2 regions of the Streptomyces sp. NBC_01244 genome follow, and region 2 is predicted to be linked to the other one. Evidence: riboswitches for the same ligand, from Rfam matches in the RefSeq annotation. Region 2 holds a riboswitch; the other holds the start of a gene.
The links. Region 2 has a riboswitch for S-adenosylmethionine ahead of OG247_RS12830 (aminotransferase class V-fold PLP-dependent enzyme). Riboswitches for the same ligand answer to the same signal wherever they lie in the genome.

Region 1: linked by a shared signal. The riboswitch ahead of thrC (threonine synthase) and the one ahead of OG247_RS12830 (aminotransferase class V-fold PLP-dependent enzyme) in region 2 are both predicted to bind S-adenosylmethionine.

Annotation. Positions count from the first base shown of each region.
Region 1 is NZ_CP108488.1:4,424,496-4,427,695, reverse strand. It holds gene OG247_RS19750 (alpha,alpha-trehalose-phosphate synthase (UDP-forming)) at 1-518, opposite strand, end outside; gene OG247_RS19745 (glucosyl-3-phosphoglycerate synthase) at 639-1,625, opposite strand; SAM riboswitch class I at 1,824-1,982, shown strand; gene thrC (threonine synthase) at 2,000-3,200, shown strand, end outside.
Region 2 is NZ_CP108488.1:2,894,907-2,898,106, forward strand. It holds gene OG247_RS12820 (rhomboid family intramembrane serine protease) at 1-107, shown strand, start outside; gene OG247_RS12825 (Lrp/AsnC family transcriptional regulator) at 104-385, shown strand; gene OG247_RS12830 (aminotransferase class V-fold PLP-dependent enzyme) at 608-2,008, opposite strand; SAM riboswitch class IV at 2,265-2,381, opposite strand; gene trpD (anthranilate phosphoribosyltransferase) at 2,545-3,200, opposite strand, start outside.

The sequences.
Region 1 (3,200 bases), 1.5 Mb from region 2:
GCCCACGGCGTGTGTGTGAAGTGCCCGATCCGCAGGTCGGGGCGGAGCTCCCGGAGCATTCCGGGGGCCAGGGCCAGGTGGTAGTCCTGGATCAGGACCGCCGCCCCCTCGGCCGCCTCCTCCGCCAGCGCCGCCGCGAAGGCCTCGTTGTAGGTGACGTACGAGCCCCACTGCCGCCGGAACTCCGCGTCGAAGACCGGCTCGCGCGGGATCTCGTACAGGTGGTGGTGGAGGAACCACAGCACCGAGTTCGCGATGCCGTTGTACGCCCCGTCGTAGACCTCCGGGTCGATCGGCAGCATCCGTACGCCTGGCTCGGCGACTCCCCGCCGTACCGCCTCCCGGTCCGCGTCGGACAGGGCCGCGCAGATCCACAGCGCCTCCGGCTGCTGCGCGAGGGCGGCGGAGAGGCCGGAAACGAGGCCGCCCCCGCCACGGCGGGCACTGAGCGTGCCGTCCGTGGCGAGGGCGTACGAGAGGGGGCCGCGATTCGCGGCGACGAGCACCTGGGAAGCCATGCGGCGAACCTAGCCCGCCTCGCGTCCGGTCAAACGTCAGCGCCCGCGCACGCGCCGCACCGAGAGGAAGACCACACCGCCGGGTGCCGTGAGCGTGGCGGACGGGAGCCGATTCGGGCGTTACGCCACGCGGCGGCGCGCGTACTCCTCGATGTCGATCATCGGCGGCCGCTCCTCGGTGTCCACGGCGTAAGTGTGCGGTACGAACCCCTCCGGGCCCCGCTCGAACTGCGTCAGCTCCGGGCGTACGAGGTGCCCGCGCGAGAGCCTGACCTGCGCCGTGCGGTAGATCGCCGCGGCCATCCGCCCCAGCGCCTGGCCGTCCTGGTGGCGGTGCAGCCGTACGCCCACGTCGACCTGGGCCAGGGCGTCCAGCCCGGCCGCGTGCAGCGCGTCCACCAGCAGGCCCAGCTCGACGCCGTACCCCACGGGGAACGGCAGCCGCTCCAGCAGCTCGCGGCGTACGGCGTACTCACCGCCCAGCGGCTGGACGAAGCCGGCCAGCTGCGGCCAGTGCAGGTTGAGCAGGGGACGGGCCACCAGCTCCGTGACCCGGCCGCCCTGGCCGTGGGCCTTGGCGGAGGCCGGGGCGTACGGGTCGCCGAACTCCTGGCCGAGGGGCCGGTCGTACATGGCCTTGACGAACCGCACGTCCGGATCGGTCAGCAGCGGGCCGACGATCCCCGAGACGAAGGTCGCCGAGAAATCGCGCAGGTCGGCGTCCACGAAGCAGACGATGTCGCCGCTGGTGGCGAGCAGCGAGCGCCACAGCACCTCGCCCTTGCCGGGCAGCGCCGGGATCCGCCGCAGGACCTCGTCGCGGTGCACCACCCGGGCCCCGGCCTTGGCCGCGACCTCCGCGGTGCGGTCCGTGGAGCCCGAGTCGATCACGACGAGCTCGTCCACCAGGGGCACCGGCAGGCCCTCGATCAGATCGCGCCGGATGACTTCGACGATCTCGCCGACCGTCGCCTCCTCGTTCAGCGCCGGCAGCACCACGCTCACCGTGGTGCCCGCTGCCCGCTTGGCCGAAAGCAGCTGGCCGAGCGGTCGGTCGGCGGCTGACCAGGAGCGGTCTGCCAGCCAGCGCTCCACCTCTTCCAGCACCTTCAGCACTCCCTGGTTCATCATTGGGTTCATCACTGGTTTGGACCGAAATGTGATCCATCTCGCGGTTCGGACGGCTGTCTCAACCACCCGGGCCTTCGGTTACAGTCTTGAACAACGCGAAGGTCCACCGCATGCCGGGGGTCCCCGCGTACAAACGCACCGGCGCGCCACAGAGCGCGTGTGCCGGTGCCATACCGCTCATCCAGAGGGGCAGAGGGACACGGCCCGTTGAAGCCCCGGCAACCCTCCAGTCGGTTCTCGCGATCGCGCACACCAGCGCCGCCAGCGAGGTCCCCGGCTAGGGAAGGTGCCAATTCCGTCTCATGGCGAAGTGCGCCATGGGGAAGATGAGGAGAAAGGGCCTCGCCATCATGGCTGCACAATCTGTCGCAACCTCTGCCGAAACCGTTGAAAACGCTTCTGGCGCCTCTGTTGATCTCGGTCCCGCCACCGGCCTCTCCTGTCGTGAGTGCGGTACCCGCTTCGAGCTCGGCCCGATCTTCGCCTGCGCCGAGTGCTTCGGACCGCTCGAAGTCGCCTACGACCTGCCGCTGGGCGACCCGGAAGCCCTGCGCGCCGCCATCGAGGCCGGCCCGAACAACATCTGGCGCTACGCGCCGCTGCTGCCCGTCCCGGCGGACGTGGCCTCCAAGCCGAGCCTGAACCCGGGCTTCACCAAGCTCGTGGACGCGGCCAACCTGGCCAAGGAGCTCGGCGTCACCGGCAAGCTCTACGTCAAGGACGACTCCGGCAACCCGACGCACTCCTTCAAGGACCGCGTCGTGGCCATCGCCGTCGAGGCCGCCCGCGCCTTCGGCTTCACCACCCTCTCCTGCTCCTCCACCGGCAACCTGGCCGGCGCCGTCGGCGCCGCCGCCGCCCGCGCCGGCTTCCGCTCCTGCGTGTTCATCCCGCACGACCTGGAGCAGGGCAAGGTCGTCATGGCCGGTGTCTACGGTGGCGACCTCGTCGGCATCGAGGGCAACTACGACGACGTCAACCGCTTCTGCTCCGAGCTCATCGGCGACCCGCTGGGCGAGGGCTGGGGCTTCGTCAACGTCAACCTGCGCCCGTACTACGGCGAGGGTTCCAAGACCCTGGCGTACGAGATCTGCGAGCAGCTCGGCTGGCAGCTGCCCGACCAGATCGTCATCCCGATCGCGTCCGGCTCGCAGCTCACGAAGATCGACAAGGGCCTGCAGGAGCTGATCAAGCTCGGCCTCGTCGAGGACAAGCCGTACAAGATCTTCGGCGCCCAGGCCGAGGGCTGCTCGCCCGTCTCGACCGCCTTCAAGGCCGGTCACGAGGTGGTCCGCCCGCAGAAGCCGAACACCATCGCCAAGTCGCTGGCCATCGGCAACCCTGCGGACGGCCCGTACGTCCTGGACATCGCGCGCCGGACCGGCGGCTTCGTCGAGGACGTCAACGACGAGCAGGTCGTCGAGGCCATCAAGCTCCTCGCCCAGACCGAGGGCATCTTCGCCGAGACCGCGGGCGGCGTGACCGTCGGCGTGACGAAGAAGCTCATCGAGAACGGGCAGCTCGACCCCGCGCTGACCACCGTGGTCCTGA
Region 2 (3,200 bases):
ACGTGGTGGGCTTCTCGGTGGGCTTCCTCTACGCGTGGGCCCGCTACCGGGGTGGGACTAGAGTGGGTCGACCAGTGACAGTAGGCGAGGGAGACAGCCAACCGTGATCACCGCACTCGTGCTCATCAAGACCAGCGTGGACCGGATCCCCGAGATCGCCGAGGCCATCGCCGCGCTGGACAGCGTCAGCGAGGTCTACTCGGTCACGGGTACGTACGACCTCATCGCACTGGTCCGGGTGTCCCGGCACGAGGACCTGGCCGACATCATCCCCGGCCGCATCAGCAAGATCCCGGGCGTGGAGGCGACGGACACGCACGTGGCCTTCCGCACGTACTCCCAGCACGACCTGGAAGCGGCCTTCGCGATCGGCCTGGACGCGTAGGACCTGGCCGGACGGGGAACCTCGGCAGGGCTCGGGCCCCAGTCCCGGGCTTCAGCCGGCACCGAGCCCGGGCGCGCCAACCCAGCCGTCCGGCGCTTGAGGACCGGGGTCCGGGCAGCGCCCGGCTGGGGGTCCCCCGGACGGAGTCTGGGGGATGGTGGAAGGGCGGGTAGGGGACAGCCCCGCAGGGCAGCTGGCCCCCGCGGTCCCCGTCGCGGCCCGTCAGACCGCCGGGACGCAGCGGCCCTCTTCGGTGCGGTACTGCCACTTGGCGCCGTCCGCGACGAGCTCCTTGACGGCGCGGACGAAGCGGTCCACGTGCTCGTCGGGGGTGCCGGCGCCGAAGCTGACGCGGATCGCGTTCAGGGACCGCTCCCCCGGGGCCGCCTCCGGGGCTCCGCACTCGCCCTGGGCCTGCGGCTCGCTGCCGAGCAGGGTGCGGACCAGCGGGTGGGCGCAGAACAGGCCGTCGCGGACGCCGATGCCGTACTCGGCGGAGAGCGCGGCCGCGAAGTGGGAGCTGTTCCAGCCGTCGACGACGAAGGAGATGACGCCCACGCGCGGGGCGTCGTCGCCGAAGAGGGACAGGACGCGGACCGCCGGGACCTCGGCGAGGCCTTCGCGGACCTTGGCGATGAGGTGCTGCTCGCGGGCGACGAGGTTCTCGAAGCCGGCCTCGTTCAGGGCCTTGCAGGCGGAGGCGATGGAGTAGACACCGATGACGTTCGGCGAGCCGGCCTCGTGGCGGGCGGCGGTGGTGTGCCACTCGACGTCCACGCCGCCGTCCTCGCGGCGGGCGACCTTGCGGGAGGCGCCGCCACCCGCGAGGTACGGCTCGGCCTCCTGCAGCCAGTCCGCGCGGCCGGCGAGCACGCCCGAGCCGAAGGGGGCGTAGAGCTTGTGTCCGGAGAAGGCGACCCAGTCCACATCGAGGTCCTGGACCGAGACGGGGTGGTGCGGGGCCAGCTGGGCGGCGTCCAGGACGATGCGGGCGCCGTGGGCGTGCGCGGCGGCGGCGAGTTCCTTGACGGGCCACAGCTCGCCGGTGACGTTGGAGGCTCCGGTGACGCAGACCAGCGCGGGGCCGTAAGGGTCACGGTCGGCCAGGGCGCGCTCCAGGGTGGCGACGGCCTCGTCCGGGGTGCGCGGGGCGTTGAGGTAGGTGACCTGGGCGTTCGTCCACGGGAGCAGTGAGGCGTGGTGCTCGGTCTCGAAGACGAAGACCTGGCAGTCGGCCGGGAGCACGGCGGCCAGCAGGTTGAGCGAGTCGGTGGTGGACCGGGTGAAGATCACCTGGTCGGAGGGGCGGCAGTCGAGGAACTCCGCGACCGTGACCCGGCTCTGCTCGAACAGGTCGGTGGAGAGCTGCGAGAGGTACCCGGCGCCGCGGTGGACGCTGCCGTAGTACGGGGCGTACGCGGCCACGTCGTCCCAGACCCGCTGCAGCGCGGGGGCGCTGGCCGCGTAGTCGAGGGCGGCGTAGGTGACCTCGCCGCCGGTGACGAGCGGCACGGTGACCTCGCGGCCGAGGACCGCCAGCGGCTCGGCACAGGCGGGGTCGAGGGCGGCGGCAGTGGCGGTGGCGACGCTGGAGTCAAAGGACGCGGACAGGGTTGCGGACATGGCGGTATCTCCCGGCAGGCAGGTGTGAATGGCTTCGGTGTGCCCGTACGCGGATACGGCGCTGCGGCCGTTCGGGGTACGGGAGTGCCCCGGAACGCGGATCGGCCGCCGCACACGGATGTGCTGCCGCAGGTGTGCTGCGGGTACGCGGAAGTGACCCTGTTCAGAGGGGTGAAGAAGGGGCGGAGTCGCCCTATCGCATTCGCTTGCTCACGGAAAACGCTCCTCGAGAGACCAGGACCCCTGGCGTTCGAGGGATCCGCGCTTGCCGTAGACCTCACTGCCTACGACCTGGTCATCACCCGGGGCACCCCGCCACGGAAGGAGGGTTGCCGGACAGCAAGCCGGGGCCTAAACGCTGTCACTCGTGACCTGAGGAGCATCCTGCCACATGATCTTCCGAACGCAAGACCCCGGTCCACATGGCGGACCGGGGTCGTTGCTTGATCTTGGCCGGATCCCGTCGGAACGGTCACCGGCCGCAGCGGTCACCGGCCGCAGCGGTCACCGGCCGCAGCGGTCACCGGCCGCAGCGGCTACGCGTTGCTCGCCGCCGCCCAGCGGGCCAGCGCCGCCCGGGCCGCGCCCGAGTCCACCGCCTCCGCCGCCCGTACGACACCGGCGGCGAGCTGCTCCTCCAAGGTGCCCGTGCCCGGGTCCAGGGCGACCAGGGCCGCCGCCGAGTTCAGCAGCACCGCGTCGCGCACGGGGCCGGTCTCGCCGGCCAGGAGGCGGCGGGCCACGTCGGCGTTGAACGAGGCGTCCGCCCCGGCCAGGGCGGAGACCGGAACCAGCGGGATGCCGATGTCGCGCGGGTCGAAGCCCTGCTCCCTGACCTCGCCGTCGCGGACCCACCAGACCCGGGAGGTCGCCGTGGTGGTGAGCTCGTCGAGCCCGTCGTCACCGCGGAAGACGAGCGCCGAGGAGCCCCGCTCCGCCAGGACGCCCGCGACGATCGGCGCCACCCGCGCGTCGGCCACACCGGTGGCCTGCGCCCGGACCCGCGCCGGGTTGGTCAGCGGGCCGAGGAAGTTGAAGGTGGTCCGGATGCCCAGTTCCCGGCGGGCCGCCGCCACGTGCCGTAGCGCGGGGTGGAACTTGACCGCGAAGCAGAAGGTGATCCCGGCTTCCTCGGCCACCTCCACGACCCGCGCGGGGGTGAGGTCGAGGTTGACGCCCAGCTTCTCCAGGA